Regions from separate parts of the Bacillus sp. JJ1127 genome, predicted to be linked through region 4. Evidence: riboswitches for the same ligand, from Rfam matches in the RefSeq annotation. Region 4 holds a riboswitch; each other region holds the start of a gene.

Region 1 (6,163 bases), on a different contig from region 4:
AAATGTAATGTGTCCTAGCTCTGGTAAAATCAATTTATTCATCGCAAGACGAACGGCTCCGCTAGAACCCGGCATTGAAAAAACAACTTTTCTGCCAATTGTTCCCCCAATTGCTCGACTTAACATCGCTGCACTTCCGATATCCTCTAAGTAACTAATCATACGAAACAACTCACCAAAACCAACGATTTCTTTATCTAATAATACCGAAACAGCTTCAATCGTCACATCACGCTTTGTAATACCTGTTCCTCCGTTTGTTAATACAACATCAACATCCTCTTGATGATAGCCAAATAATACAGCTTGCTGAATGCTTTCTTTATCATCTTTCACAATTTCATAAGCTGTCACCTTATGCCCTGCTTCTATTAATAGTTCTTTTAATAACTTACCACTCTTATCTGTTTCTTCTGTACGTGTATCAGAGATTGTGATAATTTTACAGCGTACTTCTTTTGGCGCTTGTTTTTTATGTTCTGTTACGCTCATTTCTCTTCTCTCCTTCTGATGAACTATTCTTCATTTTATCATATCGTATGAATACTCCCCCACTTAGCAAAGCTTGAAGTGGGGGTTTCTAACGTTTCGACCTAACGGACGATTAACGTCAGTGGAGTTAACACACTAGCGAGCTGTTTCACGCCTAACCCCTCTATCCCGTTTGTCCATGCATTCGGGACTACTTTTCGTAAAATATTAGCCGCAGCGTTTACATCTGCGTTGATTCCGATTCCTTTTGCAGAACGATACATACCACGCTTCATTCGTTTTCCTGAAAAAGTTGCATTTTGGTCATTTGTTCCATACGTTGGAATACAGTCATGATCTAGAAAACTTGCTTTTGATGTGTAGGATTCCTCGATTACAACAACTTGAATGCCTACCGCATTTGCTTTGTATGTAATCATTTGAATCAATAAACTATGCGGGATATGGCAAAATGTTTGGTTATTTTTCTTTCCCATATCCGTTTCTTGTTTCCAACTTTTGTTTTGACCAATAACGATTTTGCAAACTTCCTCTTCTTGAGCTAGTTTTACAATATGATGACTCGCTTTATGGAAGATGTCTTTTATTTTCAGGTAACGCTTTTGATGAAGTTTTTCTATTCTTTTAGAAGTGAAAGGTCCTTCATTTATTTGTTTACCTTGTCTTAAAACACTTGTAAAATGGCTCTTCATTTTATTGTAATATTGATTTATGCTTTTGACATGTTTGCCCTTAACAAGTACAGGCTTCATCCCTGTGTTTGTTACGATGGTTGCAAGGTTATCAATCCCTAAATCAATACTCATATAACGACCATTCTCTTCAACGGATTGGTGTCCTAAAGGAACATCTATCACTAACTCCACCACATATCCATTGTATTTTGGGATAACACGAACTTGCTTCAGTTTACCTTCAGTAAACCCCAATTTCCCAATGTTTAATTGCAATTTTGTCTTTGGAAACTTTAAAAACTTTTCATTTTTAATGACACAATCTTGATTTGTATACAAGACTTCCTTTTCAGAAGAACGAATATACTTTGGAATTCTAGGTTTTCCAGTATATTTGTTGGGATTCTTTTTATAATTTTTTAAACTAGCAAAAAAAGACTTCCAATTTTGGAATACATTTTTCATGATTGATTGACTAGATTGCGTAGGCAAAGCACGATAATCCTTCTGAATCATCGCTTTAAATAATGCATCCAGAAAATGATAATCTACATAAGGTTTTTCTGTAGTTGGTTCTGAAAACAAATTACATTTCACTTCTTTTTGTTTTTCTTTTAGTTTTGTTTTCTCTTTTCCCAATTTCTTTTGATAGGTAAGAAGTTGTGCACCATTCATCTTCCCAATGTTTTTATCAATTGTATCCAAAACTTCTTTTTGTAAGGGTTGCAATTCCTTATCTTGTGTCAAACCTGTATACACTTGTCGTATATAAAAGTTTGTCGTGTTATACATGTTTTTAGCGTTTTGGCAAGATTCTTGAAAATAAGAATACATACGATGTCCTTTTTTAATCCAAATCTGAAGAGTTTTATAATTTATTTGATTTTCCGTTGTCATTTTTTCACCTCCTTGTTAAGGGTATTATACCAAAACAAGAACGTATGTTTCTATATTTTTAGCTTGAAAATAATATATTTTTTCGATTCACCTCACCACCTTCACATATGTTTAGAGGTGGGAGTCCTCTCGAAAGATATGATAGAAGTTCTCTCAAATGTGCAGTACATCACATTTACATAATTATCTAGTGGACGCCTAAAACATTATGATACAATATTGGTATATATAACCATAAAAAAGAGGTCCTATGATTCTAACCGTACATACTTAACAAGTACAGCAATTCCTCTCTTACTCGCTATTTATTTCATTGCATTTAAATTCGCACGAAGCAATCTGATATATACCAAATAATTTTTCATAATTAGGGGGCTCGTTCATGGAACTTTATAAAAAACTCACAACGGTATTTATCCTTCTATTTGTCGCTTCCATCAGTGCTGGAATGGCGCTAAAGGATGCTGTTCCATATTCAGCAATTGGTGGCTGGGGATTTGCAACACTATTTTTACTATGCAGTGCATTTTGTGCTGGAAAAGCTCGCCAGAAGAAAGGATGATGACCAATGTTCTGGAAAAAGCCAACACTTTGTAAATCATGTGGTAAAGAGATTGAAACTTATGAAAAATCGTGGATTCATATGCCATTACCCGCAAGCGGGATGACAAATATAAAGAAATATATTGAGCTTGAGGGTGAAGTATATTGTGGTTCATGTGTCGAAGTAGTCAACTATCCACCACTTAAACGCTAACACGTTTTGAAGTGGGGGGCTTATAAAAAGTCCTGGGTATGCATTACATACATTACAACGTTATTTACAATCTGCTAATAAAGGGAGCTTTATGTATTTTTACAAATAAAAAAGCTTTGCGCGAAGGCGCAAAGCTTTTTCTTCCTATATTATAGACCAGCTTGCTCTTTTAAAGCTGCTGCTTTGTCTGTACGTTCCCATGAAAGATCTACATCAGTACGTCCGAAGTGGCCGTAAGCTGCTGTTTGTTTGTAAATTGGGCGACGTAAGTCTAACATTTTGATGATACCAGCTGGGCGAAGATCGAAGTTGTTACGAACTAGTTCCACTAGTACTTCTTCAGATACTTTGCCAGTGCCGAATGTATCAACTGAAATTGATACCGGTTGTGCTACGCCGATTGCGTATGCAAGTTGTACTTCTGCTTTGTCAGCAAGACCAGCTGCTACGATGTTTTTCGCAACATAACGAGCTGCGTATGCTGCAGAACGGTCAACTTTTGTTGCATCCTTACCAGAGAATGCACCGCCGCCGTGACGAGCGTATCCACCGTAAGTATCAACGATGATTTTACGTCCTGTTAAACCAGCATCCCCTTGTGGTCCACCGATTACAAAGCGGCCAGTTGGGTTAATGAAGAATTTCGTTTCTTCATCCATTAATTCTGCTGGTACTACAGCTTTAATTACGTGCTCTTTTAAGTCACGATCGATTTGTTCCCATGTAGCTTCTGGATGGTGCTGTGTAGAAATTACAATTGTATCGATGCGTACTGGCTTACCATTTTCATCATACTCAACTGTAACTTGCGTTTTACCGTCTGGACGTAAATATTCTAATGTTTCATCTTTACGAACTTCCGTTAAACGACGAGCTAATTTGTGAGCAAGTGAGATTGGAAGTGGCATTAATTCTTTTGTTTCATTACATGCGAAACCAAACATTAAACCTTGGTCTCCTGCACCAATTGCCTCAATCTCAGCGTCAGTCATTTGACCTTCACGTGCTTCTAACGCTTGGTCAACACCCATAGCGATGTCAGCAGATTGCTCATCGATAGATGTTAAAACTGCACAAGTTTCTGCATCGAATCCGTATTTTGCACGAGTATAACCGATACCTTGGATTGTTTCGCGAACGATTTTTGGAATATCTACATAAGTAGAAGTCGTAATTTCCCCCGCTACCAATACTAAACCAGTTGTTACTGTTGTTTCACAAGCTACACGTGCGTTTGCGTCTTTTTCTAAGATCGCATCTAAAATTGAATCAGAAATTTGGTCACAAATTTTATCTGGATGTCCTTCAGTTACAGACTCAGATGTGAATAGATGACGTTGTTTTGTCATGTGGTAAACCTCCCTACAGTAATTGTATATATTGTACGGAACTCATCCTTAACTTGCCACAAACTGCGACATTCATATATTCCCACACAAGTATAAAGAAAAACCTTTCCTATTATATAGAGGAAAGGTTTAATTTGCTACTTGCATACTGCTTTTTGCCCTTCGCTCTTATCGTTCGAGACCTTTAGCCTCGCACAGGTTTTAGCACCTATTCACTTGTTTATTACCATTACAAGTGAGGTTGCTGGGCTTCATCGGGCCTGTCCCTCCGCCAGCTCGGGATAAGAGAGTATCCGTCCCAACCTATACTAAAGAAATGACATTCATTTGTCAATTAATATTCACATATTCCTACAAGTTTTTCGCAGTGTATTTCGAGCAAAATATTAATAGGAAAATATTGCATTCGCACAAACAAAAATAAATAAATAGTATACATTATTTATATGATTGTGTTATACTCTTAGTGGGATTACGAGAAACATTTCATAAAATGAAAAGGATGGTATATAAATATGAGTACTGTGAATGTCCAAATTGGATTACATGAATTACTGAACGGAAGCAATGCACAGGTTCAACTAAGCGTTCCACAGTTAGTGGAAAAAGTATTAATGAGAAACGAAGGAAAATTAACTTCTACTGGCGCTGTTTCTGCTTCAACAGGTAAATATACAGGACGTTCTCCTAAAGACAAATTTATTGTGAAAGAAGCATCGGTTGCAGACAAAATTGCTTGGGGATCTGTAAACCAACCGATTTCTGAAGAACATTTTAATAAATTATATACAAAAGTGTTAGAATACTTAAAAGAAAAAGATGAACTATTCGTATTTAAAGGATTCGCTGGTGCTGACCGTAACTATCGTCTTCCAATTCAAGTTGTTAACGAATATGCATGGCACAATTTATTCGTACATCAATTATTTATTCGTCCGACTGAAGAAGAAGAAAAAAATCATGAAGCACAGTTTACAATTGTTTCTGCACCAAACTTTAAAGCAGATCCAGCAATTGACGGCACAAACTCTGAAGCATTTATTATGATTTCATTTGAAAAACGTATCGTACTAATCGGTGGTACAGAATACGCTGGAGAAATGAAAAAATCTATCTTCTCCATCATGAACTTCTTACTTCCAGAACAAGATATCTTTTCTATGCACTGCTCTGCAAACGTAGGTGAAGAAGGTGACGTAGCCTTATTCTTCGGTTTATCTGGAACAGGTAAAACAACATTATCAGCTGATCCACAACGTAAATTAATTGGTGATGATGAGCACGGCTGGTCTGATAATGGTGTATTCAATATTGAAGGCGGTTGCTATGCAAAATGTATTAACCTTTCTCACGAAAAAGAGCCACAAATCTTTGATGCAATTAAGTTTGGATCAGTATTAGAAAACGTTGTAGTTGACAACCAAACACGCGTTGCAGATTATAATGATACAGCATTAACGGAAAATACACGTGCTGCATACCCAATCCATGCGATTGACAATATCGTATTACCAAGTGTTGCAGGACATCCAAATACAATTATTTTCTTAACTGCTGATGCATCTGGCGTATTGCCTCCAATCAGTAAGTTAACGAAAGAACAAGCTATGTACCATTTCTTAAGTGGTTACACTAGTAAACTAGCAGGAACTGAGCGCGGTGTTACATCTCCGCAAGCTACATTCTCAACTTGCTTCGGTTCACCATTCTTACCGCTTGACGCATCTCGCTATGCGGAAATGCTTGGTGAAAAAATCGAGAAACACGATGCAAAAGTATTCTTAGTAAACACTGGCTGGACTGGTGGCGAATACGGCGTTGGAAAACGTATGAACTTAGGTTACACTCGCGCAATGGTGCAAGCTGCACTAAATGGTGAACTTGATAAAGTGGAAACAGCAAAACATGACATTTTCGGTCTTGAAGTTCCACTTCATGTACCTGGTGTGCCTGATGAAGTACTAATGCCTGAACAAACATGGGCTGATAAATCT
Region 2 (6,163 bases), on a different contig from region 4:
TCTTCTTTGCAACATTAACTTCTGCCATTTCAATGCTCGAAATTGTTGTTGCTTCCGTAGCGAAAGATAATGCAAAAAAACGTCCTTCTGCATCATTGATCATTGGATTACTCATTTTCGTATTTGGAATTCCAGCGGCATTGTCATTTGGAATTATGAGTGATGTAAAGATATTTGGAAAAACATGTTTTGATTTAGTGGATTTTGTGGTAAGTAATGTCTTGCTTCCGTTAGGAGTACTAGCAATTTCATTGTTCGTACCGAATAAAATGAGTAAGGATTTATTAATGAAAGAATTAGAAGTTACAGAAACAAAAGGAAAAACATTATTTAACGTTTGGTTTTTCTTACTGCGTTATATTATTCCAATCACGGTTGTGGTTGTATTTTTAAATGCAATTGGTATATTTAAGATTTTCACAAAGTAAAAAGGCAGGGGATAAACCCCTGCCTTTTTATTTATAATCCGATATAAGGAGAAGGATCAACTGCGTTTGTTTTACCTACATTCCATTCTCCAATATGAAGTTCGAAATGTAAATGCTGTCCGTAAGATTGACCTGTATTCCCCATGAATCCTAATTGTTGACCTTGTTTCACCGTTTGTCCATTAGATACAGAGCGGCTGCTCATATGAGCGTATACAGTTGTGTAAGTTTTACCATTTATACGATGTGATAAGTATACAACATTTCCGTAACTAGAGGATAACTCAGATCGAATGACAACACCGTCGGCAGCAGCTATAATCGGAACTGTTCCAGAAGCGGCAATATCAATGCCTTTATGATTATCTATAGAGCGAGCACCAAATCCAGAAGTTTTTGAGCCAGCAGCTGGTTTAATGAATCCGCTTTTATTTGTATCTTGCGGTGTTGGAGCGGCTTGTCCGCTTTCTTTAGCGGAAGCGGTAGCTTGCTTTTTGGCTTCTTCTGCTTTACGTACTTCTTCCACACGTTTTTCTTCTTCAATTGCTTTTTGAACTGCTTGTCGCTGATTCTCTAAAATGCTTTTTGATTCTTCTAAGCCTTCAATCTCTGAATCTACTTTTGATACTTTAACGTGTAAATCGTTAATGAGAGCTTGTTGCTGCTGCTGATTTGCTTGCAATTCTTGTTGTTTTTGTTCTAGCTTTTGCCCAGATTCTTTCAATTGTTGTTCTTTTTTTTCAACAGCTTCTTTCTCGGATTTTACAGTTTCTTGATCTTGTGTCTGTTTTTTTACGATGTCTGTATCGTTATTTAAAATCAAACTAACGGAATACATATTATCAACAAGGTCTACGAGGTTGTTTGAATTCGTTAATACTTCAGTTATGATATTTGTTCGCGGTTTTTCTTGCATAGATTGTAATCGTTTTTTAATAACTTCTTGACGTGTGTCAATATTCTTTTGTAATTGTTCAATGTGTTTCTTTTTCTCAGCAATGATTTGCTGTGTTTTGCTAATTTCTTTTTTTGTATCGTTTAAATCCGCTTCATTTTTATTAATGGAAGTTGTTAATTCATCGATTTTCTTCTGTAACTCTTGTATTTCTTTCTCCATCTGTTCTTTTTCTGCCGATTTATTATGTAATTCTTGTTGTTTTCCTTCTAATTCTGATTGTATTGTAGATAATTTATCTTGACTTGTTTCTGCGTGTACTGGTGAAAGCAACGGAGAAACAAAAAGAGTTCCTGCTGCTAAAACGCTAAAAGCTGCAAATTTCTTATTCATTGGTGTCTAGCTCCTTTCCCTATGATTGTATATATCATAATAAGAAGAATGCTGTCTATTATTGTAATCATAATGTAAAGAAAATTTTATAAAATTGCTGATTTTTGTCGGAATTAAGGGAATTTTTTGCCTATATTGGTATGTTCTGTTGTGAAAATAAATAGAAGAAATGTTGATATACCTTATAAGGAATCGTTCTCATGTTAGGTTTTCTTACATTGGGTCGTTTTTTGTCAAGAAAATTATTTATATTCACGCAAACTTATTTTGTTGTCAGATTTCATTTTTTGCTTTATCATTTTTAACAGGGGCAAATGTAGTGAATTGTCGAATAATATGTAATACTCTTAATTTCTTGGCTTTATAGAAATAGAGAAAGGTAGAGTTATAGCATCTTTAGAAGGGGGTTACAGCAAGTATGAAAAGAATTGGACTTGCATGGCAAATTTTAATAGGGCTTGCGCTTGGTATTGCAGTTGGGGCAATTTTTTATGGCAATGCAGAAGTAGCAAAGTTTTTACAGCCAATTGGAGATATTTTCATTCGATTAATTAAAATGATTGTTGTGCCGATTGTCGTAGCGAGCATTGTTGTTGGGGTTGCTGGTGTTGGTGATGTGAAGAAGCTAGGGCGATTAGGCGGAAAGACAATTCTTTATTTTGAAATAATTACAACAATTGCAATTGTTCTTGGCCTACTGGTGGCGAATATTTTCCAACCAGGAAAAGGCGTGAATATGGATCAGTTAACAAAGACGGATATTTCAAAATATACATCTACAACAGAGCAAGTACAGAGCCATTCGTTTGCGGATACATTTGTAAATATTGTTCCGACAAATATTATGAAGTCGTTAGCTGATGGTGATATGCTTGCCATTATTTTCTTCTCTGTATTATTTGGTTTAGGGATTGCAGCAATTGGGGAAAGAGGAAGACCCGTTCTTCAATTTTTCCAAGGTGTAGCAGATGCAATGTTTTACGTGACAAACCAGGTAATGAAATTCGCACCGTTTGGGGTATTCGCATTAATTGGTGTAACGGTTTCTAAATTTGGTCTTTCGTCATTAATTCCATTAGGAAAATTAGTTATTGTCGTTTATGGATCCATGATATTCTTCGTTGTAGTTGTATTAGGGCTTACGGCAAAATTATTTGGAATTAACATATTCCAGTTCTTTAAGATTTTAAAAGAGGAGCTTATTTTAGCTTACTCTACAGCAAGTTCGGAGACGGTTTTACCAAAAATCATGGAGAAGATGGAGAAGTTCGGTTGTCCGAAAGCAATTTCATCTTTCGTTATTCCGACTGGTTACTCATTTAACTTAGATGGATCTACATTATATCAAGCAATCGCGGCAATTTTCTTAGCACAAATGTATGGTATTCATTTATCAATCACAGAGCAAATTACATTAATGCTTGTATTAATGGTTACATCTAAAGGGATTGCAGGTGTACCTGGTGTATCATTCGTTGTATTATTAGCAACACTTGGTACGGTAGGAATTCCAGCAGAAGGTTTGGCATTTATCGCAGGTATTGACCGTATTTTAGATATGGCACGTACAGCAGTTAACGTAGTAGGTAACTCTTTAGCAGCTGTTGTTATGTCTAAGTGGGAAGGTCAATATGATGAAGAAAAAGGACAAGCCTATTTAAAAGAGATTTCAGAAAAACAAGTAGCATAATAATTGTTGTAAAAGCCCTCGCATAAAATGTGGGGGCTTTTCTGTATAGAAAAGAGGGGAGAATAATGAAACGGAAATATGGAGATGGTTTTTCATGGAAACGGTTAATAGAGAAAAGTTATGAAGTGAAAACAATAGAGCAAGGCATGTTAGGGATACTGCATATGCAAAAAGTGAAAGAGCCTAGTTACAAGCAATATAATAATCAAAAACTTTGCATTGTCAATGATGGACACACATGGGTGCAGTACTTCATCAACGGTAAAAACTTTGCGATTACAGCTATGCTAAATGAAAAACGGAAATTAGTACAATATTATATTGATGTAGCAAAAGAGTTTAAAATAGATGAGAGAGGTATGCCATATTTCGATGATTTATATTTGGACGTAGTGCTATTACCTAATGGCGATGTATATTTGCTGGATGAAGATGAATTAGAAGAGGCCTACATAGATGGAGATATTTCTAAAGAGGAATATAACGTAGCGTGGGATACGGTAAGATGGCTTCTCGAAGTAATTGAAAAAGAAAATTTTCCCTGGATTGCAATTTTAGAAAAAGAAATTCAGAAATTAAAGTGACCATTTTCTTTTCGAGATGCTCATTTATTCGTGTTTTTGTAAATATCAAAAAATACCAACTGTTTTTATACAAATAATAATTGACTTTTGATTTGTAAGCGAGTAAAGTTAGGGAAGAAATTATTATCAAAAATAAAATATGAAACCTTCTTATAAAGAGAGGCGGAGGGACTGGCCCTACGATGCCTCGGCAGCGGACTCAAGATGGAGTGCTGTGCCAAATCCAGCAAGCATGTGCTTGAAAGATGAGAAGAGTGTTTCTTATAGATGTATAAGACCTCTTCTTTTCGGAAGAGGTCTTTTGTTATTGATTAGAAAAGGTTTAAAACTAGGGAGAGATGATACTTTGAAAGAAACGAGAGGAAATGGTTTAGCTTTATTGCCGCTTGGAATATTTTTGGCACTATTTATTGGTTCTGGAATTATTACAGGTGATTTCTATAAATTACCGATACTCGTAGCGATTTTAATTGCTGTAGGGGTTGCTTTGGCAATGAATCGTAAAGAAAGCTTTACAGCAAAAGTTGAACGGTTTGCCAAGGGCGCTGGTAATCCGGATATTATGATTATGGTGTTAATTTTTGTACTTGCAGGTGCATTTTCTGAAACTGCAAAAGGAATGGGTGGAGTTGACTCTACAGTAAATTTAGCACTGTCTATTTTGCCGCAAGGATTTATCGTTGCAGGGATTTTTGTTATAGGGGCATTTATTTCATTAGCAATGGGAACTTCGATGGGAACGATTGCCGCGTTAGCACCAATTGCAGTAGGGATTAGTCAGCAAACAGATATTTCTATTGCATTAACAATGGGAACAGTTGTTGGTGGTGCGATGTTTGGCGATAATCTATCATTTATCTCTGATACGACAATTGCAGCGGTTCGTTCGCAAGGAACTGAAATGAAAGATAAGTTTAAAACAAACTTTTTAATTGTGTTACCAGCAGCAGTTATTACGATTATATTATTAGTTTTCCTTACATTAGGAAACCATACGGAAATGAAAGCTCATACGTTTGATTGGGTGAAAATCTTGCCATATGCAGGTGTGCTTGTTACAGCGTTACTTGGGTGTAATGTTCTTGTTGTATTAGCAGGTGGAACGGTTTTATCAGGAATGATCGGTTTGATAGATGGAAGTTATACATTGGCAAGTTTCTTTAAAAGTGTAACAACGGGAATCAGTGGCATGATGGAGTTAGTACTATTAGCAATTTTAATTGGCGGGATGGTTGAAATCATTCAATATAATGGTGGTATTCAATATCTAATGAATATATTAACACGTAATATTCGCTCGAAAAAGGGTGCAGAGTTTGGGATTGCTGGCTTAGTTAGTATGACGAATATGTGCACAGCAAATAATACAATCTCTATTATTTTCACTGGACCACTTGCGAAAAATATTGCAGATCAATATGAGATTGATCCACGAAAATCAGCAAGTGTATTGGATCTTTTCTCATGTTGTGTACAAGGATTAATTCCATATGGAGCACAAATGTTGACGGCAGCAGGGTTTGCTGCAGTATCTCCAATTGAATTGCTACCATACGCATTTTATCCAATTTTAGTTGGAGTATGTGGTATAGTTTCTATTTTAATTGGTTTTCCTCGATTTTCAAAGGTAGCGGAAAAAAAGCAATATCATAAAACAGCATAACTTTAATGTAAATAATGTAGAATAAAAAACGCTCAGACAATAAATACTGGGCGTTTTTTTGTTACTTATAAATCTTTTTTTAAATAGTAATGTTTATAATCTCTTCCTACATTATCAAGGACACCAAACTCTTTATAACCATGCTTTTTATAGAAGTCTAATGCTTGGAAGCTTAAAGTATCTACTTTTATGAAGTCACATTTTTTCTCTAAAGCGATTTTTTCTACTTCTAACAATAATTTAGATCCGTATCCTAATTTACGGATGTCTTCATCAATCATAAGAGTATGAATCTCTAACCAATTCCAGCAAACCTCACCTAATAGTCCCCCGTGAACTTTGTCATTTTCATCTTTAAGAAATAAATGAATTTCTGAGTATCTTCCTCTTAAATCTGGTGGGAAATGTTTTAAATTATATTCGTAAAGTGCATTGTTTATATGGTTTTTATCATTTGTATTTACTTCTTTAATAATATGTAAAGCCATTATGCATGTCTCCCCTTGTATC
Region 3 (6,163 bases), on a different contig from region 4:
AATAATAGAAGGGAAGTGTTAGTTGATGAAAAAGATTGTTGTTGCTGCACTTGTATTATTAGTTATTGGAGGGGCTGGTGTCTGGGGAATGAAGGTTTTTGGCATGGCTTTTAATAAAACTGAAATTCATAAAAAAGAAACGCTAGCCGGTGAGAAGGTTGATGAAATCGAAATAAAGACTTCGGCAGCAGATGTTGAAATTGTTACAGTTGATTCAAAAGATGTCGAAGTGTTACTGGATGGAGAAGTAAGCAAAGAGCTAGTAGATAAATGTAAATTAGAGGTAAAAGAAGAAAAGAATAGATTGAATATTAAATTTAGTAAAAATCAGAATTCTGTTGGCTGGGGAATTGGAACTACTGCAGACGTGAATTTACAAGTTAAAGTTCCAAAGAAATTATACAAAAATGTAAAAGTAACCACATCATCAGGGGACTTTGTAGCAAAGGATATGGAAGCAAAGACAGTAGAAATAAATACTTCTTCAGGGGATGTATCGTTATTACAGTCTAAAGTAAATGAAAAATTAACAGCTAAAACATCTAGTGGAGCAATTGAGACAGATAAGAGTGAAATTGAAACGGCAAATCTAACTACGAGTAGTGGGGAGATTAAAGCAGCTGGCTTGTACTCTAAAGAAGTAGCATTCACAACTTCATCAGGTGACATTGAATATAATGATAAGAGTTTACAAGGAGAAATAGAGTGTAACACATCGAGTGGTGATATTCGTATGAAATTTGATGCACTTCCTGAATCTTTAAGAGTTGATTTTGAGGGGGATTCTGGTAAATCGGATTTGAATGTGCCTGGTCTGTTATATGAAGAGAAATCAAAGAATAAATTAATTGGAGTAAAAGGTTCAGGGGAAAATAAAGTGAAAGTAAAAACAAGTTCGGGAGATTTTAAGTTACGGTAGTTTGTGAATCACAGTAAAAATCATGTCTTCAATTGAGGAAGACATGATTTTTTATTCTAGGTGGATAAAAATTCTTCTGTACTCATCACATTTGCATATACTTCATGTAAACTTGCTAAAATTGTATTATGGATATAAACGGCAGGAATGGTAGCATTTTTAAAGAGAAGATCTTTTGTTGCACATGCATCATGCACAATAGTACAGTGAAAGCCAAAGTCAAAAGCAGCTCTTACTGTGGCATCAATACACATATGGGTCATCATTCCACATATAACGACGTGTTGAATATTTAAGCTTTGCAATTGCTCTAGTAAATCTGTTTCTCGAAAACTATTTGGATAGTGTTTAAGGATAACCGTTTCATCTTTTAATGGAAGAACACTTTCATGAATGCGGACGCCTTCTGTATTAGGTAGAAAAAAGGTAGCATTCTCTTGGGTAGATACGTGTTGGATATGAAAAATTGGCTGATTTGTTTTCCGAAAATGTTGTAGTAACTGACTTGCATATGCGCTAGCTTCTACTGCGTTACGTAATTCCATTCTTCCATTTGGAAAATAATCATTTTGAATGTCAACGAGTAAAAGGGCTGTTCTCATATTATCTATCGTCCTCCGTTTTCATTTCGTATTCATGTAATGTTATTCAATTAGCAGAGGATATTTTCCTTTTTGAAAGGGCAGGTATTTCAACAGAAAAGATAGGGTTATTCGCTTATTGGATTGCGAGGCTAGCTTTTAATAGTGTGTTGCATCGTTTAGCTGATGCAGAGGGTGGAGATTATGATTTACGAAATGAAGGTGAAGGATTACCTACATGGTGTTTACAGGAGTGTACGAAGGATAACAAGGACCCAGCACACTACAAGAAAAGAAGTTTGATGGAAATGCATAATATATTTCCGTTTCATAATCCTGGTGAAAAATAAAAACAATATTTTCTAATTTTTCTATTGACTCTAACTTTTCGGGGTTTTATAATGAATCTTAATTAAATGACAATTAAATCGATACACTCTTATCCAGAGAGGTGGAGGGACTGGCCCTATGATACCTCAGCAACGGATTTTTTTTAATACCGTGCTAATTCCAGCAAGCTCATTGAAGCTTGGAAGATAAGAAGACGTGAATGAGTATATAAGTGCTCTTCTTCTTATCTTTATTGCGGATAAGAAGGAGAGCACTTTTTATTTTGCCTGAAGGCTCTGCTTCAAGTTGTTTCAGTACATAGGGGGGAAGGAAATGATTTCTTTTAAAAATGTAAGTAAAGTATATGAATCAGGTGGAAAGCCGGTTCACGCTGTTGAGGATGTGACGCTATCTATCGAAAAGGGTGAAATTTTTGGCATTATCGGTTTTAGCGGTGCTGGAAAAAGTACACTGCTGCGTTTAGTGAATATGTTGGAACGACCAACAGCGGGAACGATTTCGATAGACGATAAAGATATGACTTTATTATCAACGAAGGAGTTACGAAAGCTAAGACAACGAATCGGAATGATTTTTCAAAGCTTTAATTTATTCAATTCAAGAACAGTGTTTGGGAATATTGCTTATCCATTGAAATTAGCAAAATTACCAAAGGGTGAGATAAAGGAAAGGGTAAATGAATTGCTGAAGTTTGTTGGATTAGAAGATAAAGCAAACTACTATCCAGAGCAGCTATCAGGTGGTCAGAAACAACGTGTTGGAATTGCAAGAGCACTTGCTACATCACCCGATATTCTCATTTGTGATGAAGCAACCTCGGCATTAGATCCTGAAACAACAACAGAAATTTTGAATCTATTAAAAAAAGTAAACCGAGAATATAATTTAACAATTCTGCTCATTACACATGAGATGCAAGTCGTGAAAGAAATATGTCACCGCGTAGCTGTTATGGAGAAAGGAAAAGTAATTGAAGAAGGGACTCTATTTGATGTCTTTACAAAGCCAAAAACAAAAACGACTCAAAATTTTGTTCGCTCAGTTATTAACGATCACTTACCAGAAAGTGTTCTAGTGAAAATTCAAAATGGTGGACAGATTTACCGTTTAACCTTCACTGGTGAAGAGACAGGGCAGCCAGTATTATCGTATATTGCTAAAAACTATAATGTGGATGTAAATGTACTCTATGGCAATATTATTGAACTACAGAACATTTTATTCGGAAACCTTCTCGTAGAATTGCAAGGAGAACAGAAAGAGATTCAAAAAGCGCTGCAACATCTAAGACTGCAAGTACAATTGAAGGAGGTTGAAGGTCATGCGAGTTGATTGGAGTATATTTTGGCCTCGTATTTTAGATGCAACAGGGGATACCCTCTTAATGGTAATTGTAACCCTTATATTTGCTACAATACTTGGTATACCCCTGGGATTACTTTTATATGTAACAAGGAAAGGGAATTTTTTAGAAAACAAACTGGTCTTTTCTATTCTTAATATTGTTATTAACACAATTCGTCCAATTCCATTTATTATCTTTTTAGTAGCTTTAAGTCCGATCACGCGAACGGTGATTGGAACAACAATTGGAACAGCGGCAGCGATTTTTCCAATGACGCTAGTTGCTTCAATCGGGATTGCAAGAATGGTTGAAACAAACCTTGTTTCGGTACCAAAGGGAGTGATTGAAGCAGCGCAAGCGATGGGAGCATCACCACTAAGAATTGTTTTTGAAATTCTTGTCCCAGAAGCATTAGCACCATTAATTTTAGGAGTTACGTTTATGACAGTCGGCTTAATTGAATTTTCGGCAGTTGCTGGTCTTGTTGGCGGTGGCGGCCTTGGTGATTTAGCAATGACGTATGGCTATCAACGTTTTGATACATCCGTTATGTTCGTGACAGTTGTATTACTTATTATTCTTGTACAATTGGCTCAAAACTTAGGGAATTATTTTGCAAAAGTATTTTTGCGTAGATCATAAAACGAAGCGAGGGAAAGAAAATGAAGAAGATATTAGCATTTGCATTATCAGCGATTGTAGGAATTACGGCTTTAAGTGGATGTTCAAGTAAAGACGCAGAAGCCAAAGGGAAAGAGAAAGTAGTTCGTATTGGGGTAACTGGAACGGACGGAGATGCTTGGGAAATATTAAAGAAAAAGGCTGAAAAAGAAGGAATTAAGATTAACCTTGTAGAGTTCTCGGACTATACAACACCAAATAAGGCATTAGCTGATGGCGATATAGAATTGAACTCATTCCAACATATTGCCTTTTTAGAGCAATTTAAAAAGGAGCATAAGTTAGATATTACAGCTATTGGTACAACTCAAATTGCGCCAATGGGATTATTCTCTGAAAAATATAAAAAACCAAATGAAATTCCAGATGGTTCAGAAATTGCAATTCCCAATGATCCAACGAATCAAGCACGTGCATTAAAACTTCTTGATGCAGCTGGATTATTGAAACTGAAAAAAGACTTTGGTCTATTTGGTGATCCAAGCGGTATTGCTGAAAATCCAAAAAAATTAAAAATTACACCGGTTATTGCACAGCAAACACCTCGTGTATTAAAAGATGTAGCAGCTTCCGTTATTAATAATGGTGTTGCTGGCCAAGCTGGTTTGGACCCAGCGAAAGACCCTATCTTCTTAGAAGATCCAAAAAATGAAAATGCGAAACCATATATTAATATTTTCGCAGCTCGTACGAAAGATAAAGACAATCCAACATTGAAAAAAGTAATTGAATTGTATCATTCAAAAGAGGTAACAGACGCAATTAAGAAAGAAACAAAAAATGGTTCCATTTCAGTAGATCTTCCACTTGATGAGCTTGAAAAAATCGCAAAATAATATCGGGTTTAATGAACTAACAGTGGGACCCCCTCCGTTGTTAGCTCGTTCAACATATAATTAATACATAACAGACGATACCCTAATTTTGTACCTTCCAATTCTGTATAGAATAGAATCCAATGTCTGTTAGGTAGAGTGAAAAAGACCAGGAATTTTTTCCTGGTCCTTTTATTAAGTAAAGAAGCTGGCTAAAAATAAGGTGATCCAAATTATAACAGGGTAAGCGAGTAAACTGAAAACTAGTGTAAGGACTAGTTTCTTTTTATTGATTAATAATTTTACTAGTGAGAATGCATAGAGGGAAAAAAGTACAATTACAAATGCGGATATTATCCCAGGGTTGTAAGAGCGATAAACGAAAAATAAAACAATGTGTTGAACAGCGTTAAAGAAAATAGCTCCTTGTATGAAAATGATCCAGTAAACAGACGATATAATATGAAATTGATATATATTGTTATTCAATCATAATACTTTGTAAGTTACTTTTCGTAGTTTGTGTTTTTTCTTGCTTACAAGAAGAAAGCTCTTCTTGTAAGATGTTTAGAAATTTTTTAGCAGAATGTTGAACTGGAGCTGGTAGTTCCTCGAGGATATACATCCCAACTTCTATTTTCGTACGAATGACTTTTCTTAATAATTCCTCATGCATGAACGACACCTCCAAATCGAATGTTGAGGACATCTCCTTCAAATTTTGCACCTTGAACGGATAAGTGTGTCAATGTTTTTGGTAACGTAATGTTCCGTTTGACAGAGCCTGCGCGAATGATAAGCTCATCACCTTTTTGATTTAACGATAGTTCACTTTTATCAGAGAAAGGAATAGAAAGAACAAAAATATATTCATCCCCATCTTTTTTTACATATTGTGTACGCCCGTTAAATTTTACAGCAGTTGGTTCTAAATCGTCTTTGAATAAAGCATCTCCTACACGCTCTAGCATCGGTAAGCCGACTACTTCTTGTTCAAACATTGGAGCTTCATAAATAGGAAGCGGTTGGAAGCTATCTTGAATTAATGCTTTATATTTCTTTTGTGCATCTTTCCATGCTTGGAAGTAGGAGTCCGTAACAGTATTAGGAATGACACGGTTAATCATAATGGCATCGACATTGTAATCATATAAATTCAAATAGGTAAAACTGCGCTGGGCTTCTTTAATAACCATTTTTTCAGGATTTACAACAACGCGAATACTTGTTACTTCCCGGTTCGATAAAATATCACACATTTCTCCTAGCTGGTTAAGTGTGTTTGTTAATTCATCCATAATATCATCAGTAGGAAGTGGGACCCCAAGTAGTGGTTGTGCAACGGGGCGGACAACTTTTAACACTTTTCTTTTAATCGGAAAGAGCTTCTCCATCCACCAGCCGAGCATATCAGGAAAGCTTAACATGGCGAGAGTTTCCCCTGTTGGTGCACAGTCAATAATGATGACGT
Region 4 (6,163 bases):
AAGCGTCTTCTGTACGAAAGAACCTTAGCCAACGGGGCTAAACAGTCGGCTCCGCTTTTCTTTGATGTCCAGCTCCAGCGGTTAGAATGTTCGGTGGCTTCGCTTCTTCCTGCGAGGCAAAAAGCGCCTCTACGTCAGAAGCTCCATCCCCCTCACATTCTGAGCAAACCGCTTCCGCTTTTCTTTGCAAAAATAAACAGGAAACAACATGAAAATATCGAATATACTATATACTAAAGTAAGGTTATTTTTATAGTATATGGTGATCGGGTGATGACATATGATTTATGTAGAAAAAGTCATTATTGTAGAAGGTAAATCAGATAGAAGAAAGATTGAATCTATTATTCGAGAACCGGTGGAAATTGTTTGCACAAATGGTACAATTGGTTTGTCGAAAATGGATGAGCTCATTGATCAGTTTTTTGATAAAGAAGTATATGTGCTAGTGGATGCTGATGATGCAGGGGAAAAGTTAAGAAAACAATTTCGTAAAGAATTTCCGCAGGCTGAGCATATTTATATTGATCGTTCGTATCGTGAAGTGGCGACTGCGCCATCTTCTCATTTAGCGAACGTACTATGGGGAGCTGACATTGACGTTTATACAGAATATTTACGGTAAGGAATGATAGAAGTGATTGACTGGACAGGTGCTGAAGCTACAGATCTAATAGCAAACCAAGAAAAAACAGTGTTATATGTATATACACCAATGTGTGGAACATGCCAATTAGCAAAGAAGATGTTAACAGTTGTAGAAGCAGCAATATTTGACTTGAAAATTGGGATGTTAGATTTAAACTATGCTCCGCATTTAGCTAGGGAATATGAAATAGAAAGTGTACCGTGTTTACTTGTATTTGAAAATGGGACACTGACGAAGAAAATATATGCATTTCATTCGGTTGAATATTTATATAATGAATTACAATAGGCGGCAAAGTTTTTGCCGCCTCGACATATTTCTTGGGAAATATGCTCTAAAGGCAGCAGTGCTCCGTTATTTGTCGAGAGAAAGCAACAGGATTGCTCTTTAGCAGAGTGGAATGGTATTAGTAGAAAGTGATATGAAGGATGTGATTAGAATGGGGTTATATTCGTTGCTTCAATCATTTGTAACTTATGCTAATAACCAATATCATTTAGAGCCGCTTCTAAGACAAGGAGAAAAAACAATTAATATCCGTTTGGGAGATGAGTGTTATTCACTTCAAATTTCAAGAGAGTATATACAAGTTTTGAAGGAAACAAGGGGAACAGAACAAATTGTTTGCTTTTTGGAGGAAGACTTGCAACGACTAGTTACCGGGAATATTCGATTACAAACCTTAATTAATAATGGGCGTGTACATTATTCTGGAACGTATCGCACAATGCTATTATTTGAATCTGTATTTCATATATGTAAGCCGATGTCAGTAGGTGCTTAATATTTTGAAGTTTTATTTTTTATAAAAAAATCTGTTGACATAGCGAATGTATATTGATACAATTCAAGTCATAAAATATAGACAATTTCATAAATTTCAAATCAGACGAAAATTAAATCTGATTTCTCTTATCAAGAGAGGTGGAGGGACTGTGCCCTGTGAAACCCGGCAACCGTCAACTTTTATGTTGAAATGGTGCCAATTCCTGCAAAGCAAATGCTTTGAGAGATGAGAGAAAGGGACCATGTTGATATACGCATATAAACCTTTCTGCTCATTTTACAAGCAGAAAGGTTTTTTTGTTGTTTGAATGAGGAGGACATGTAAGCAACAAAAGGAACCGTTACATCATTTAGCTATAACGGCAAGACTTTTGTATCCTGCATAAAAAGATCAACAGAATTTGTAGGAGAAGAGCTAAGAAAGCCAGCTTCAGCAGTTAGAATGTTCGATGGCTTCGCTTCTTCCTACGAGGCAAAAAGCGCCTCTATGTCAGAAGCTCCATCCTCCTTACATTCTGAACGAGCTGTTTCTGCTTTTTAAACAAAAAAGGGGTGATACACCATGATTCGATTAGAGAATGTAAAGAAAATATATAAGTCAAAAAGCGGTGATGTCACTGCTGTGGATAACGCCAATTTGAAAATAGAGAAAGGTGAAATCTTTGGTGTTATTGGATATAGTGGCGCTGGAAAAAGCTCATTAATCAGATTATTCAATCAATTAGAGAAGCCGACTTCCGGACAGATTACGATAGCTGATCGTGTTATTTCAGCAATTACTGGAAATGAGCTTCGAAAGGCAAGGCAAGAAATCGGAATGATTTTTCAGCACTTTAACTTACTTTGGTCACGAACTGTACGTGAAAATATTGCTTTTCCACTTGAAATTGCAGGAGTGGATAAAGCGCAGCGAAGAAAGCGTGTAGATGAGTTAATTCATCTTGTTGGATTAGAAGGAAGAGGCGATGCGTATCCATCTCAATTAAGTGGTGGACAAAAGCAGCGTGTTGGAATTGCGAGAGCGTTAGCGAATAATCCAAAAGTACTTTTGTGTGATGAAGCGACATCAGCACTGGATCCAGAAACGACAGATCAAATTTTAGATTTACTATTAGATATCAATAAGCGTCTTGATTTAACAATTGTATTAATTACACATGAAATGCATGTCATTCAAAAAATTTGTAATCGCGTTGCGGTAATGGAAAAAGGAAAAATCGTAGAAAGCGGTCCTGTACTAGAGGTATTCCGTAATCCACAGCAGGAGATTACAAAACGATTTGTACAGCAGATAACGGATTCTGATGATACAAATGAAACGATTGAGAGTTTACTAGAGAAATATCCAGATGGTAAAGTGATTCGTTTGCAGTTTATTGGCGATTCTGTAGAACGTCCAGTGCTTCAGAGATTAATGAGACGAGATGATATAGAAGTGAGTGTACTTCAAGGAAATATCGCTCAAACGAACAATGGGTCTTATGGAAATCTAGTTGTTCACTTAAATGGTGAAGAAGCGGCAATCCAGCAAGCAATAGAGGGAATCAATCAGGAGCAAGTAGAGCTGGAGGTGATTGCACATGGATAAGCTACTATTAAATGTTGATTGGAATCAAATGCTAGAAGCAACAGGTGAAACATTATACATGACGGCAATCGCAGCAATTGCCACATTTATTTTCGGTCTTATTTTAGGATTATTACTTTTTATGACAGCGAAGGATAATTTGTGGGAAAACAAGATGGTCCACACTGTGAGTGGAGCGTTCGTAAATATTTTTCGTTCCATTCCATTTATCATTTTAATTATTTTATTAATCCCATTTACTAAGATTCTCCTTGGGACAATTCTTGGGGCAAGTGCAGCACTGCCAGCTTTAATTATTGGAGCAGCGCCATTCTATGCAAGGATGGTTGAAATTGCACTTCGTGAAATTGATAAAGGGGTTATTGAAGCTTCAAAAGCAATGGGAGCAAAAACAAGCACAATCATTTGGAAGGTATTGATTCCAGAATCACTGCCAGCACTAGTATCTGGTATTACAGTAACGACAATTGCCCTTGTAGGGTATACAGCAATGGCTGGTGTTGTTGGGGCTGGTGGACTCGGTACACTCGCATATTTAGAAGGATTCCAGCGTGGAAATAACGATGTGACAATCGTTGCAACAATTTGTGTATTACTTGTTGTTTTCTTTATTCAATGGATTGGGGATTTTGTTACAACTCGAATTGATAAACGATAGATAAAAAGGGAAGGGTGTTTACAATATGAAAAAATTATTACTTACAGCACTTATTACAACGTCAATTTTCGGATTAGCTGCTTGTGGAGGAAAAAGTGAAAAAAGTAAGGATGAGCTTGTTGTTGGTGCTTCTAACGTACCGCACGCTGTTATTTTAGAACAGGCAAAACCGTTACTGGAGAAAAAAGGTATAAAACTAGAAATTAAAAAATTCCAAGATTACGTACTGCCGAATAAATCGTTAGCGGATAAAGATTTAGATGCAAACTACTTCCAGCATATTCCGTACTTAGAGAAAGAAATGAAAGATAAAAAATATGATTTTGAAGTAGCAGGGAAAATTCATTTAGAGCCAATCGGTGTATATTCCCAAAAATATAAAAGCTTAAAAGACCTGCCAGACGGAGCGACAATCATTATGAGTAACTCTGTTGCTGACCATGGACGTGGGTTAGCAATTTTACAAAAAGAGGGCATTTTAAAAATTAAAGACGGTGTAGAACCTGTTAAAGCAACTACAAAAGATATTGCGGAAAATCCGAAACACTTGAAGTTCAAAACAGACATTGAGCCTGGTTTATTACCACAAGTGTATAACAATAAAGAAGGCGATGCGGTTTTAATTAACTCAAACTATGCGATTGATGCGAAATTAAATCCAGAGAAAGACGCAATTGCAATTGAAGGTAAGGATTCTCCATATGCAAACGTAGTTGTTGTTCGTAAAGGGGATAAAAATAAGAAAGAAATTAAAGCACTTGTAGAAGTATTACATTCCAAAGAAATTCAAGATTTTATTAATAAAGAATATAAGGGAGCTGTACTTCCAGTAAGTGAATAGAAGCAGGAAAGGGCTGGTAAATTTCCAGCCCTTTTTTCTTTATATATAAGAAGAAAGGTGTATCATAATAGAATGTGAGGGAATAATTAGATACATTTGTGGAAAAATTGTTACTTTTTTTCATTGTTTGCGATATCATTTTATTTGATATAAAATTAGAATGAGAATAAAATGAGAATGTGAATGTTTTAGGAACTTTTAAAATGTATATAGAGGATTAATGGAGGTATTGAGATGGCTGGTTCTACATTAACGGTTAAAGACTTACATGTATCAATCGATGGCAAAGAGATTTTAAAAGGTGTAAACCTTGAAGTGAAAGGTGGAGAAATCCACGCAATTATGGGACCTAACGGAACAGGTAAATCAACTTTATCTTCTGCAATTATGGGTCACCCAAAATATGAAGTAACAGAAGGCAGCATCATCATCGACGGTGAAGATGTATTAGAAATGGAAGTAGATGAGCGCGCACAAGCAGGTCTATTCCTAGCAATGCAATATCCAAGTGAAATTAGCGGAGTAACAAACGCTGACTTCTTACGTTCTGCAATTAATGCACGTCGTGAAGAGGGCAATGAAATTTCTCTTATGAAATTTATCCGTAAATTAGATAAAAACATGGAATTCCTAGAAATGGATCCAGAAATGGCACAACGTTACTTAAACGAAGGTTTCTCTGGCGGTGAGAAAAAACGTAACGAAATTCTTCAATTAATGATGATTGAGCCAAAAATTGCAATCTTAGACGAAATAGACTCTGGTCTTGATATCGACGCATTAAAAGTTGTATCTAAAGGTATTAACGAAATGCGCGGTGAAGAGTTCGGTTGCCTAATGATTACGCATTACCAACGTTTATTAAACTACATCACTCCAGACTTCGTTCACGTTATGATGAACGGTCGTATTGTTAAATCTGGTGGCCCTGAGCTTGCACAACGTCTAGAAGCTGAAGGTTACGACTGGATCAAAAAAGAATTAGGTATTGAAGACGAAACAGCAGAGCAAGAAGCGTAAGAGAGGAGCATAAACATGACAATCGGTACATTACCTTTCGATCAAGAAACAATCCGTCAGCGCGCAAGCGAAGTAAACGAAGCTGCTTGGTTGACTGAGTTCCGCTTACAAGCTCTTGCACAAGCAACTGAACTTCCAATGCCAACGCCTGATAAAACAAAAATTGATAAATGGGACTTTATCGGAAAAGGCGACGCTGCTAAGCAAGAGCCTGTAAGTTCTTTAGCAGAGCTTCCAGAAGCAGTGAAAAACTTAATCGACGAAAATAACAGCGTATTAGTACAACGTGCTGGTACAACTGCATTCGTTTCTTTAGCGAATGAAGCAAAAGAAAAAGGTGTTATTTTCACAGATATCGTAACAGCTACAACTGAGCATGCTGAATTAGTACAAAAGTACTTAATGCAGGGCGGCGTGAAAGTGGATGAGCATCGTTTAACAGCACTTCATGCAGCATTAATCAACGGCGGTGCATTTGTATATGTTCCGAAAAACGTTGTTCTTGAAACACCACTTCAAGCTGTATTCTTAGTAGACGGCGAAGAAGCAAACGTATATAACCACGTATTATTTGTAGCAGATGCAAACAGTTCTGCAACTTATGTAGAAAACTATGTAGCA

The links. Region 4 has a riboswitch for S-adenosylmethionine ahead of V7183_RS07315 (methionine ABC transporter ATP-binding protein). Riboswitches for the same ligand answer to the same signal wherever they lie in the genome.
Region 1: linked by a shared signal. The riboswitch ahead of metK (methionine adenosyltransferase) and the one ahead of V7183_RS07315 (methionine ABC transporter ATP-binding protein) in region 4 are both predicted to bind S-adenosylmethionine.
Region 2: linked by a shared signal. The riboswitch ahead of V7183_RS02835 (Na+/H+ antiporter NhaC family protein) and the one ahead of V7183_RS07315 (methionine ABC transporter ATP-binding protein) in region 4 are both predicted to bind S-adenosylmethionine.
Region 3: linked by a shared signal. The riboswitch ahead of V7183_RS17975 (methionine ABC transporter ATP-binding protein) and the one ahead of V7183_RS07315 (methionine ABC transporter ATP-binding protein) in region 4 are both predicted to bind S-adenosylmethionine.

What each region holds. Positions count from the first base shown of each region.
Region 1 is NZ_JBALQK010000160.1:1,162-7,324, reverse strand. Features, by position in the region: gene V7183_RS16395 (MogA/MoaB family molybdenum cofactor biosynthesis protein) at 1-492, opposite strand, end outside; gene V7183_RS16390 (RNA-guided endonuclease InsQ/TnpB family protein) at 594-2,063, opposite strand; gene V7183_RS16385 (hypothetical protein) at 2,446-2,625, shown strand; gene V7183_RS16380 (hypothetical protein) at 2,632-2,820, shown strand; gene metK (methionine adenosyltransferase) at 2,970-4,169, opposite strand; SAM riboswitch class I at 4,335-4,457, opposite strand; gene pckA (phosphoenolpyruvate carboxykinase (ATP)) at 4,685-6,163, shown strand, end outside.
Region 2 is NZ_JBALQK010000020.1:28,943-35,105, forward strand. Features, by position in the region: gene V7183_RS02815 (sodium-dependent transporter) at 1-428, shown strand, start outside; gene V7183_RS02820 (murein hydrolase activator EnvC family protein) at 460-1,716, opposite strand; gene gltP (glutamate/aspartate:proton symporter GltP) at 2,135-3,406, shown strand; gene V7183_RS02830 (DUF402 domain-containing protein) at 3,472-3,990, shown strand; SAM riboswitch class I at 4,138-4,242, shown strand; gene V7183_RS02835 (Na+/H+ antiporter NhaC family protein) at 4,337-5,653, shown strand; gene V7183_RS02840 (GNAT family N-acetyltransferase) at 5,719-6,141, opposite strand.
Region 3 is NZ_JBALQK010000185.1:1,127-7,289, reverse strand. Features, by position in the region: gene V7183_RS17990 (DUF4097 family beta strand repeat-containing protein) at 26-919, shown strand; gene V7183_RS17985 (cysteine hydrolase family protein) at 976-1,521, opposite strand; gene V7183_RS17980 (hypothetical protein) at 1,668-1,850, shown strand; SAM riboswitch class I at 1,937-2,043, shown strand; gene V7183_RS17975 (methionine ABC transporter ATP-binding protein) at 2,164-3,183, shown strand; gene V7183_RS17970 (methionine ABC transporter permease) at 3,173-3,838, shown strand; gene V7183_RS17965 (MetQ/NlpA family ABC transporter substrate-binding protein) at 3,859-4,713, shown strand; partial or broken gene V7183_RS17960 (HXXEE domain-containing protein) at 4,888-5,148, opposite strand; gene V7183_RS17955 (DUF3926 domain-containing protein) at 5,174-5,368, opposite strand; gene V7183_RS17950 (ArsA family ATPase) at 5,361-6,163, opposite strand, start outside.
Region 4 is NZ_JBALQK010000057.1:4,538-10,700, reverse strand. Features, by position in the region: gene V7183_RS07330 (toprim domain-containing protein) at 281-625, shown strand; gene V7183_RS07325 (thioredoxin family protein) at 629-937, shown strand; gene V7183_RS07320 (hypothetical protein) at 1,089-1,433, shown strand; SAM riboswitch class I at 1,559-1,668, shown strand; gene V7183_RS07315 (methionine ABC transporter ATP-binding protein) at 1,998-3,023, shown strand; gene V7183_RS07310 (methionine ABC transporter permease) at 3,016-3,681, shown strand; gene metQ (methionine ABC transporter substrate-binding lipoprotein MetQ) at 3,707-4,522, shown strand; gene sufC (Fe-S cluster assembly ATPase SufC) at 4,757-5,542, shown strand; gene sufD (Fe-S cluster assembly protein SufD) at 5,558-6,163, shown strand, end outside.